One region of the Devosia sp. 63-57 genome, then DNA from elsewhere that is predicted to be linked to it. Evidence: predicted binding sites of a transcription regulator. Region 1 holds the regulator's gene; each other region holds the start of a gene.
What was found. Region 1 encodes PhoB, which activates phosphate uptake and scavenging genes when phosphate is short. Its sites were predicted from a motif close to TGTCATNNANCTGTCAT; they were not measured.

Region 2: a site for PhoB is predicted at 1,402-1,418, ahead of BGO80_RS11635 (DUF1045 domain-containing protein). Genes of this name have one in related genera too.
Region 3: a site for PhoB is predicted at 1,350-1,366, ahead of BGO80_RS09100 (DUF2794 domain-containing protein). Genes of this name have one in related genera too.
Region 4: a site for PhoB is predicted at 731-747, ahead of phnN (phosphonate metabolism protein/1,5-bisphosphokinase (PRPP-forming) PhnN). Genes of this name have one in related genera too.

Annotation. Positions count from the first base shown of each region.
Region 1 is NZ_MKUY01000003.1:786,877-789,704, forward strand. It holds gene pstB (phosphate ABC transporter ATP-binding protein PstB) at 1-566, shown strand, start outside; gene phoU (phosphate signaling complex protein PhoU) at 587-1,297, shown strand; gene phoB (phosphate regulon transcriptional regulator PhoB) at 1,433-2,134, shown strand; gene BGO80_RS03935 (hypothetical protein) at 2,225-2,686, opposite strand; gene imm45 (Imm45 family immunity protein) at 2,764-2,828, shown strand, end outside.
Region 2 is NZ_MKUY01000005.1:689,377-692,204, forward strand. It holds gene BGO80_RS11625 (VOC family protein) at 1-14, opposite strand, end outside; gene BGO80_RS11630 (glycerate kinase type-2 family protein) at 73-1,329, opposite strand; gene BGO80_RS11635 (DUF1045 domain-containing protein) at 1,452-2,141, shown strand; gene BGO80_RS11640 (alpha-D-ribose 1-methylphosphonate 5-triphosphate diphosphatase) at 2,148-2,828, shown strand, end outside.
Region 3 is NZ_MKUY01000005.1:176,303-179,130, reverse strand. It holds gene BGO80_RS09110 (sensor domain-containing protein) at 1-328, opposite strand, end outside; gene BGO80_RS09105 (phosphotransferase-like protein) at 421-1,044, opposite strand; gene BGO80_RS09100 (DUF2794 domain-containing protein) at 1,416-1,766, shown strand; gene BGO80_RS09095 (argininosuccinate synthase) at 1,986-2,828, opposite strand, start outside.
Region 4 is NZ_MKUY01000005.1:1,529,891-1,532,718, reverse strand. It holds gene BGO80_RS15620 (bifunctional diguanylate cyclase/phosphodiesterase) at 1-641, opposite strand, end outside; gene phnN (phosphonate metabolism protein/1,5-bisphosphokinase (PRPP-forming) PhnN) at 773-1,369, shown strand; gene phnC (phosphonate ABC transporter ATP-binding protein) at 1,464-2,297, shown strand; gene phnD (phosphonate ABC transporter substrate-binding protein) at 2,365-2,828, shown strand, end outside.

The DNA of each region.
Region 1 (2,828 bases):
AGATCGAACTCGACGGGCAGGACATCTACGCCCAGGACCTGGACGTGGTCGAACTGCGCGCCCGCGTCGGCATGGTGTTCCAGAAGCCCAATCCCTTCCCCAAGTCGATCTATGACAACGTCGCCTACGGCCCGCGCATCCATGGCCTGGCGCGCAGCAAGACCGACCTCGACGAAATCGTCACCTCCTCGCTCCGCAAGGCCGGCCTGTTCGAAGAAGTGAAGGACCGCCTGCAGGAGCCCGGCACCGGCCTCTCCGGTGGCCAGCAGCAGCGCCTGTGCATTGCCCGCGCCATCGCCGTCGGCCCAGAAGTCATCCTCATGGACGAGCCCTGCTCCGCCCTCGACCCGATCGCCACCGCGATCATCGAAGAGCTGATCGACGAGCTGCGCGCCAACTATACCATCGTCATCGTCACCCACTCGATGCAGCAGGCCGCGCGCGTCTCCCAGAAAACCGCCTTCTTCCATCTGGGCAATCTCATCGAACAGGGCGACACTGAAGAGATATTCACAAACCCGGTGAACAAGCAGACCCAGGACTACATCATGGGCCGCATCGGCTAAGCGCGGGAAAGGACACAGACATGCCAAATACCGGCGCCGAACACATCGTCACCTCCTATAATGAAGAGCTTGCCACGCTCGCCCAGGCCATCGCCGAAATGGGCGGCCAGGTCGAGGTTGCCATCGAGAACGGCACCCGCGCCTTGCTCAAGCTCGACCGCGAACTCGCCGATGTCACCATCATCGCCGACCAGCGCATCGATGACATGCAGCGCAAGATCGATGACATGGCCGTCTCGATGATTGCCCGCCGCCAGCCCATGGCATCAGACCTGCGTTCGATCATCACCGCCATTCACGTTGCCAACGACCTCGAACGCATCGGTGACATGGCCAAGCAGCTGGCCCGCCGTTCATTGAAGCTCGAAGGCATCAATTTGCAGCCGACCTTCTACAACGGCGTCAAGAACATGACCGCGCTGGTTCTGCGTCAGGTCAAGGATGCGCTCGACGCCTACGCCAATCGCGAGGCCAAGGAAGCGGTGGAAGTCTGCAACCGCGACGACGAAGTCGACGCCATGCACACCTCGCTCTTCCGCGAACTCCTCACCTATATGCTCGAAGATCCGCGCAACATCACCACCTGCACGCATCTGCTGTTCTGCGCCAAGAACCTCGAGCGTATCGGCGACCATGCGACAAATATCGCCGAACGCGCCTATTACCTGGCCACCGGCAAGCAGCTGACCGCCGAAGAACAGCAATTGCAGCGCCAGCAGATCAAGGCTTAGCGAGCGGTCTGCTCAGCAGATGAAAGGCTCCGGTGGAGCCTTTCAAGCCGCTAAGGCCATGAGAGCTGTGCTCGAATGGCGGGATATAACCACATACACGGCACCATATGGTGCCGACCGACGGAGCACATCCATATGCCCGCGACCATCCTCATCGTCGAAGACGAAAGCGACATCGCCATCCTGCTGCGCTACAACCTCGAAGCCGAGGGATTTCGTGTCGTCACCGCCGAAACCGGCGACGAGGCGCAGCATGCCATCCAGGAAAAGCTGCCGGACCTGATCCTGCTCGACTGGATGCTGCCCGAAATCTCCGGCATCGAGCTGTGTCGTCGCCTGCGCGCCCGTGATGAAACCGCCCGCGTCCCCATCATCATGCTGACCGCCCGCGGCGAAGAGGAAGAGCGCGTTCGCGGCCTGTCCACCGGCGCCGACGACTATGTGGTAAAGCCCTTCTCCGTGCCGGAACTGGTGGCGCGCATCCACGCCCTGTTGCGCCGCGCCAATCCCAATCTCGTCACTGCCGCACTCAAGGTCGGCGATCTCGAGCTCGACCGCACCACCCACCGCGTCCGCCGCGCCAATCGCGACGTCCATCTCGGCCCCACCGAATATCGCCTGCTCGAGTATCTCATGCGCCATCCCGGCCGCGTCTATTCCCGCGAACAGCTGCTCGACGGCGTCTGGGGCAATGACGTCTATGTCGATGAACGCACCGTCGACGTGCATATCGGCCGCCTCCGCCGCGCCATCAACCGCGGCAAGGAGGCAGACCCCATCCGCACCGTCCGCGGCGCCGGCTACGCCTTCGACGAACGCTTCGCGCAGGTGGCGTGAGGCGTTCGTCTAGGTAACGACACGTCTAGGCGGGACGGTCGCTCGGCCTCGGTCGAGCGCATCGGACGACGACGACAGACCTTTCAAAGGCTAATTCGGTGCGGCCTGGCAGGCCTGCGCGAACTCCATGTCATCCGCAACGCCGGCATGGCCTACCGTCAGCTGCGAAATCCACACCGCGCTGGCCACCGCAACGGACAGCTCTTCCCCACCAACCTCGGGATCGACCCGCGTTTCGATCACACCATCGCCCGAGCACATGCCTGCCGTAATTGGCCCAACCACAATGCGCGAGCCACCATATCCATTCGCCGCCAGCGCATCCTCCAATGCCGCAGCTAGCCCGGCTGTGTCGACCTCCGCCTGCCTGCCTCGCACGTCCAGAGCAATGCGGGCCATCTGGTAGAGATCGAACATGCTTGCGTGGTCGCTCATCCCGTCGAATGACGCCCCCGCCGGCAGATCCCCCTCGATACTGTCCTGCCCCGATGAGGGGCTGGACAGCAGCGCAAAGGCCAGCGCCATCATCCAAATTGGCACGTGTCTACCCATTCAGCTCACCTATGCCAGGAGGCAACGGGCCTGCTACTATCGCGGCCTCGCCCCTCTCGCCTACAATGTGGAAACCCATGTCTCTCATACGCCTGGCCGATTGGCCCGACAGCATGATCTACACTGGCATGCGCCTGAGATT
Region 2 (2,828 bases), on a different contig from region 1:
GTCACCGTCGCCATGCCGGCCTCCCGTTGAGGACCGCACTATGACACGATCCGGGCGGGAGCATCGGACAATTCAGCGGATGAGGATCGCCCGGAAGTCGTTGACATTGGTGCCGGTCGGGCCGGTCATCAACAGATCGCCAATCGCCTCGAACGCGCCATAGGCATCGTTGTCGGCCAGCGCGGCCAGCGGGTCGATTCCTGCCTCACGCAGCCGCTGCGCCGAGGTGCCATCGACATAGGCACCAGCATTGTCCTCGGACCCGTCGATGCCATCTGTGTCCCCGGCCAGTGCCGTGACCCCTTCGACGCCGTCCAGAGCGATGGCCAGCGCCAGCAGGAACTCGCCGTTGCGCCCTCCGCGCCCGCTTCCGCGCAACGTCACCGTCGTCTCCCCGCCCGATAGCAGCACCACCGGCCTGGGGAAGGGGCGATTGCGCTGGACGATTTCGCGGGCGATGGCGGCATGCACCTGCGCCACGTCGCGCGCTTCGCCCTCGATTGCGTCGGACAAAATAGCCGCCTCGACCCCATGGGCGCGCGCCATCGCCGCCGCTGCTTCCAGCGACAGCGCCGCCGAGGCAATGGTGGCGACACTGTTGCGGGCGAATACCGGGTCGCTGGCCTCGGGGGGCAAATTCTCTTCGCTGGCCAGGAGCCGCGCAGCAGCCTCGGGCAGCTCAAGCCCGTAGAGCGCGGCAAGGCGGCGAGCCTCAGCGCGCCCACCGCGGAGTGGCAGGGTCGGGCCGGACGCGACCAATGCCGGATCGTCGCCGGGCACATCGGACACCACCAGCGTTACCACCCGCGCCGGCGCCGCCAATGCCGCCAGTCGCCCGCCCTTGATGGTCGAAAACTGGTTGCGAATAAGGTTCATCACCCCGATCGGGGCGCCGGACGCGAGCAGTGCCCGATTGACCGCCTGCTCGTCCTCCAGCGTCAGGCCACGGGCGGGTGCCGGCAGCAGTGACGACCCTCCGCCCGAGATCAGCGCCACCACCAGATCGTCTTCAGTGAGCCCGCTCACCAGCGCCTTGAGCCGTTCAGCCGCTGCACACCCGGCGGCATCAGGCACGGGATGAGCGGCTTCGACCACCTCGATCCGCTGGCAAGCCTCGCCATAGCCATAGCGGGTGACGATCAGGCCTTCGATCGCGCCCGGCCAGGCCTGTTCGAAGGCGCGCGCCATCTGTGCCGAGGCCTTGCCGGCGCCGATGACGATGGTACGGCCCATCGGGGGCTCGGGCAGGTGCCGCTCGACCGCCAGCGCCGGCTGCGCCTTGGCGACGGCCTCAACAAACAGCTTGTGCAGCGGCGCGCGATCCATCATCCGTCTTGCCCTCGGGGAGATTGCGGCGACCCTTTTGGCCACCCCACCTGCATTTGTCCAGCCATTGCGGCTTGTCAAACCCTCGTCACATAAGTCCACTAGCGGCAAGCCAAGGAGTGCCCATGACGCAGAGATTCGCCATCTACTATGCCCCTGATACGACCAGCGGGCTCTGGGACCGGGCGAGCGCCTGGCTGGGCCGCGATTCGGCCAGTGGCGAATTCTTCGAGGGTGCCGTCGCCGGCATCGAGCGCACGCGGTTGCTCAATCTCACCCAGTCGGCCAGCCGTTATGGCTTTCACGCCACCATCAAGCCGCCCATGGCTTTGGCCGATGGCGAAACCGCCGAAGGCCTGCGCACAGCGCTCGCCGATTTCGCCGCTCGACAGTCTGCGTTCTCCATTGGCCGCCTGCGTCTCGCCTCACTACATGGTTTTCTGGCGCTGGTGCCCGAAACCGAAAACGAGACCCTGCAGGATTTTGCCGCCGACGTCGTGGAAACATTCGACCCTTTCCGCGCGCCGCTTTCAGACCGGGACAAGGCTGCCCGTCGCGCCGCTGGCCTCAGCCCACACCAGGAGGAGTTGCTCGAAGCCTATGGCTACCCCTATGTCTTCGACCAATTCCGCTTCCACATGACCCTCACCGACCGGCTCGCCGAGGATGATCACCACGATCTGTCTGCCGCAGCCAATACCTGGTTTGGCCCGCTTCTCGGCGATGCCGTCACCATTGACCGTCTGGTCGTCTACCATGAGCCCGATAGTGGGCGCCCCTTCCGCCGTCTCGACGATTTCCGCCTCGGAGCCTGATTACAAGTGTCGCAAACCATCCTCACCAACGCCCGCATCGTGCTCGCCGACGAGATCGTTGAGGGGAACCTCGTGATCGACAAGGGGCAGATCAGCGCCATCGACTCCGGCGTGTCCCGCACCGGCGAGGATATGGGTGGGGACTATGTCATTCCCGGACTCGTGGAACTGCACACCGACCATCTCGAGAACCACTACCGCCCGCGCCCGGGTGTGTTCTGGGACCCGCTGGCGGCCCTGCATGCTCATGATGCACAAGTGGCCGGCTCCGGCATCACCACGGTCTTCGACGCGGTGCGTATCGGTTCGGACAATGATCTGCCCGACATGCTCGACCATGCCAAAAAGCTCGTTGACGCCATCCGCGCCGGCGTCGCGGGCGGCTGGACCCGTGCGGAGCATTTCATCCATCTCCGCTGCGAATTGCCCAGCCACGACGTCGTCGCCCATTTCGACGCGCTGGCCAACCATCCCTCGACCCGCCTGGCCTCGGTCATGGACCACACGCCCGGACAGCGCCAGTTCCGCTCGCTCGAAGACTACAAGCGCTTCTATGCCAAGCAGATGGGTCGCACCGACGCGGAATTGCAGGCCTATCTCAACGCCCGCCAGGCCGAGCACGATCAGTATTCGAACGCCAATCGCAAGGCCATTGTTGCCCGCGCCCACGAGCTTGGTCTGGCCCTC
Region 3 (2,828 bases), on a different contig from region 1:
GGCCGCCTGATACCATTTCCTGGCTCTTGTGACGCGAGCCGCTGCGATTGGCGAGGAGTTCTGCGGTATAGGCTTCGTAGAAGGCATCGGGGCTCTGCCCGGCATGGTTGCCCAGGCGCACCGACAGGTGCACGATATCCTCGAGCGTCATGCCCTTGTGGATGGCGTCTTCGGAAAAGCCATAGAAATCGCGATAGTGCTTGTTCCACATCTGCAGGCGGAACTGCGGTGACCATACGCAAAAGCCATAGGGAATGCTTTCGAGTGCCGCGTCGAGCAATAAGGTCTCGGCGACATCCGCAACATTGCCGGTATCCTTCGACCCCATTGGCCCCCCACAGTCCAAAGCCACGATCCGACGCTGGCCGGCAGGCTAGTCCTCGCCACTTAACGGCGAATTAAACGGGCCCGGAAAAGCCGTTACGACTGCCGGGACCGGGCGTCTATGCTCGAACGTCCAAGAACTGTCGTGGTGGGCGGCGACATCAGCAGGGCTTGCACATGGTTGGCGCCCTGTTCTGCGGTCAGTTTACCCATATCGAGCCGCAAATCATAGCGTTTGCTGTCATGCACCACCTGCTGCCAGCGCGCCACCGGCGCCGGTATGCCCGGGCCCGCTGCATAAAGCCCGTTCTGCGTATCGGCATTGCGCCGCGCCATGATGGTGTCGACATCGCAGTCGATGCCGATGAAATAGACCGCAAAGCCGGCCAGCGCCTCGGCCAGCATCGGTAGCGGGTCGAAGCCGGTGGCATAGTCGGTGTGAAGGCCCAGATCCGCTACCACGTCGAGCCCCGATGTCGCCATGCCGCTCAAAACCCCGAGATAGCGGCCGAACAGTTCAGGCAGGTTGGCCTCGAGATCGGGCCGCTCGCCGCCGGGCCTGAGGCCGATGCCGGGTAGAAGCTCAGGGGGCAGGGTGGCGTTGAAGGCATCGACGCCCCAGATGAGCCAGCTGCCGGACACGCGGGTTCGGATGGCCGCGGCGAGGCTGGATTTTCCCGCACGTGGCGCCCCATTGAGAATAACGATCCGGCCGGCCATGTGCGCTCCTCTGCCTGTTGCGCGCATGGGCTCCATTTTGTCCGCCGGCGTCAACCCATGCCCGGCGCAGAACCAGACAAAAAGAAGCCCGCTCCTGGGGGCAGGAACGGGCATGACTGACAGGTCAATTCTATTCAGGGGCGGCTGGCAGGAGCGCGTCTCAGTTTGGGGGCTCGGTCGGCACCCCTGCCAGCCACTGGAGGCAATGGTTGCAAGCTGACAGCGCAATAGGGCGTCAGAAAGGATGAATCGTGGCCGAAATGGGGTATTTGCGGCCCTTGCCTTCCCCCGCGAATGGGTCAATCATGACGTTGAAATGACAAGAGGTTGAGGGCCGCGTGCAGGGTCCGTCCGATGAAGTGCAGAACCGGCTGGCTCTGGTGCATGTGGGTGAACCGCAAGGCCAGACCCAGCGTCCCGTGCAGCCCGTCGTGGCCTTTGATCGCCGCGAACTGATGCAGATCCTGTCGGTCTATGGTCGCAAGGTCGGGGCCGGCGAATGGCGCGACTATGCCATGGACTTCCTGCGCGACCGGGCGCTGTTCTCCATCTATGCCCGCGTTTCCGAGCGCCCGCTCTTCGTCATTGAGAAAAACCCCAAACTGCGCGCCAAGCAGGGCCAGTACATGGTCACCAATCAACAGGGCCGCATCCTCAAACGCGGCCAGGACCTTGCTCAGGTCCTGCGCGTCCTCGACCCGGACCTCATCGTCGTCGGTTGATTTTTTGTTTTGCCGCTGGCTGGCCATCCCCCTGCGGGCAGGGCTGGGGTGGGGTGAGAGCCCAGGCGCCCATGGTTCCCCCCACCTACCAGCCGTCACCCTCGGGCGAAGACCCGGGGGCGGTCTGGTGGGCGGGACGCCGCGTGCCAACTGAAATTTGCGGCCTCCTCAAAAGGGTGGGATTGGGGGCTCTGAATGCTCCAGGTCCCCGAGCCCGGTCTAGCCCTGGGCCTTCTTGTTGCGCGCGGCATAGGTCTTGAGGCGCAGGCCGTTGAGGCGGATGAAGCCGGCGGCGTCCTTATGGTCATAGGCCACGGCGCCTTCCTCGAAGGTCACGAGATCCATCGAGTAGAGGCTATAGGGCGAGGTGCGGGCGATGACCGAGGCGGAGCCCTTGTAGAGCTTCACCGTCACTTCGCCGGCGACATATTCCTGGCTCTTGTCGATCAGCGCCTGCAACATTTCGCGCTCGGGCGCATACCAGAAGCCGTTATAGATCAGCTCGGCATATTTGGGCATCAGCTCGTCCTTGAGGTGAGCTTCGCCACGGTCCAGGGTGATCGATTCGATCCCGCGATGGGCCACCAGCATGATTGTACCGCCGGGGGTCTCGTAGAGGCCGCGCGACTTCATGCCGACAAAGCGGTTTTCGACGAGGTCGAGCCGGCCGACGCCATGCTTGCCGCCCAGTTCGTTCAGCTTGGTCAGCAGCGCCGCCGGCGACAGGCGTTCGCCATTGACCGAGACCGGGTCGCCCTTTTCATAGCCGATGGTGACGATTTCGGGCTCGTTGGGGGCCTTTTCCGGATCGACGGTGCGCTGTGGCACGTAATCGGGATAGGGCACGGCGGGGTCTTCCAGCACCATGCCTTCGGACGAAGTGTGCAGGAGATTGGCGTCGACCGAGAACGGAGCCTCGCCGCGCTTGTCCTTGGCAATCGGGATCTGGTTGGCTTCGGCATAGGCCAGAAGCGCGGTGCGCGAGCGCAGGTCCCATTCGCGCCACGGCGCGATGACCTTGATGGCGGGGTCAAGCGCATTGGCGGTCAGCTCGAACCGCAC
Region 4 (2,828 bases), on a different contig from region 1:
GCGATGGACATCAGCGTGCTGTCAATCTGGTGCTCAACATTCATGAACGGGAAGCAGAGCGAAAAATCGGCCGCGCCCATGGCGGTGAAGTGCATGGAGCAGATCGCCAGCGTCAACAGCGCCGCTCCGCCGATGACACGATTACGCCCACCGCCCATGGCGCTGGCCAGCGCTGCAGCAGAGAAGGCGATGCCGGCCAGGATGGAAAGGCCGATCAGACCGTTGCTCCACTGCATGGAGCCGCCGAGCAACAGCGCAGCGATGCCGACATAGTGCATAGCCGAAATGCCGACACCGACGACGGCACCGCCGAGAAGATGATCCCTGCGACCATCGCCATGGATAGCAAGTGCCAGACCGCCACCGCAGATGATCACGGCGATCAGCAGCGAGACTGCGGTGAGACCCAGGTCATAGCTGAGCTCGAAGCCGGGCCGGAAGGCCAGCATGGCGATGAAATGGGTGGCCCAGATACCGAACCCCACGACCAGGGCCGAGACCGCACACCACAGCATGCGCAGCTGTCCGGCGACACGCGCAGCATGGCGCGCAAGCGTCACACAGGCATAGGCGGAGATCAGGCAGATCACAGCGGCCAGCACCACAAAGCGCAAGTCATGGCCGCGGAAGAAAAATTCCATTACTGGGTACACGTTCGCAATCCGCCATCCGTAATTGCCCCAACATACTTCGAGCGGCTTACGGATCGGTTACGCCGCGGTCGAAAACACGTCGCTTTCCTGTCACATGGCGTCGCTATCCCTGCCCATAAATGACTTATGCTTACCGAAATTCATCGATACCAAGCAGCGCGACTGCAGGCGTCTTTGTGCCTGTGGTCGGACCAAGCGGGGTGGGCAAGGACAGCGTGCTTGCCTATGCGGCCACTGAGCTGCGCAATGACGCCGATATGGTCTTTGTGCGCAGAACCGTGACGCGCCCGACAACGGCGGGCGGCGAAGACTTTATCGGTGTGACCGAAAAAGAGTTCACGCGGCTGGTGGAGAACGACGCGTTCTGCCTGCATTGGCCGGCACATGGCCTGCATTATGGCATACCGATGTCGGCGTCGGCTGCGGTGGATGCCGGCAAGGTGGTCGTCGCCAATCTTTCGCGCGGCATGATCGCGGCGGCGCGCGAACGCTTTCCGCGGACCTTGCCTATCGCCATTACAGCGCCGCGGGCCATTGTCGAGCAACGCCTGCGCTCGCGCGGCCGGGAAGATGACGCCAGCATTGCGCTGCGGCTGGCCCGTCTCGACGCCTGGCAAGCCGAGGAAAACGATCTGGTCAAGATCGACAATTCCGGATCTCTCGAAATGGCGGGGATGGCCTTGGTGACCACATTGCGTGGCCTCGCGGCACGCTAGACTTTGCTGTCATCGGATCGTCACCCATCCGACACGCCCGTTTCATACCCAGCCCCTAGGCAGGCATCCGGCTTGAACAGCAGGGACCTGCCCAATGCTCCGGATCTCAAAGGTAACCAGACGCTTCGGCGACAAGACCGCCGTCGACAATGTGAACCTGGAGATCGCCGACGGACAAATGGTGGGCATTATCGGTCGCTCGGGGGCCGGCAAATCCACCCTTCTGAGGATGATCAACCGGCTCAACGACGTGTCTTCGGGCATCATCGATTTCGATGGCCTGGAGGTATCCAGCCTGCGTGGCCAGGCACTGCGCAATTGGCAGCGCGACTGCGCCATGATTTTTCAGCAGTTCAACCTGGTGCCGCGCCTCGACGTGATCACCAATGTCATGCTCGGCCGCCTCAATGGCCGCAATCCCCTGCTCAACCTGCTGCAGATCTTTTCGGCAGACGAGCAATATGAGGCCCTCAAGGCCTTGGAGCGGCTCGATATCGCACAGACTGCCACGCAGTGGGCGCAGACGCTTTCCGGCGGCCAGCAGCAGCGTGTCACCATCGCCAGGGCGCTGATGCAGAAGCCCAAACTGATCCTGGCCGACGAGCCTATTGCCAGCCTTGATCCGCGCAATGCCCAGATCGTCATGGACAGCCTGCGCGACATCAATGCCGAAGGCATCACCGTCATCACCAATCTGCACACGCTCGATACCGCTCGCGCTTATTGCCAGCGCATCATCGGCATGAGCGCCGGTCGTGTGGTGTTCGACGGCACCCCCGACGAACTGACCACCGATGTGGCGCGCGCCATATACGGCGCCGACGGCCTCAAGGAGGCTTTCTCGGAAGCGATGACGTCGACATCGCTGGCGCCGCTCAGCGCCCCTCGCCTGCCCCGCACGCCAACCAATGCGCAGCAGGCCCCCTGATTTAACCCCGTTCCGCAGCCGGCAAGCCGGTTGCCGATCTCTCACGCGTCACCAAAGGAGACTTCCCGTGATCCGCAAACTGCTCCTGGCCACCGTGGCCCTTACCCTGTCCACCGCCGCCTTTGCCCAGGACGTGTCGGTCCTGCGCATTGGTCTGGATGGCTCGGAAAACGAAGCCGACCAGATCCGCAACACCCAGTGCGTCGCCGATGGCCTGAAGGCCGCGACCGGCATTGCCGAAGTGCAGATCTTCCCCTCGCCGGACTATAACGGCGTTATCCAGGGCCTGCTCGGCGGCACCATCGACATCGCCTCCATGGGAGCATCGTCCTATGCCTCGATCTATCTGAAGGACCCCGAGGCCGTCGACCCGATCCTCACCTATACCGGTTCCGACGGTTCGAGCGGCTATTACACGCTCATGGTGGCCCGCGCCGATAGCGGCATCAAGACGCTTGCTGATCTCAAGGGCAAGAAGCTTGGCTTCGCCGATCCCGACTCCACCTCTGGCTACCTCATCCCCAACGTGGC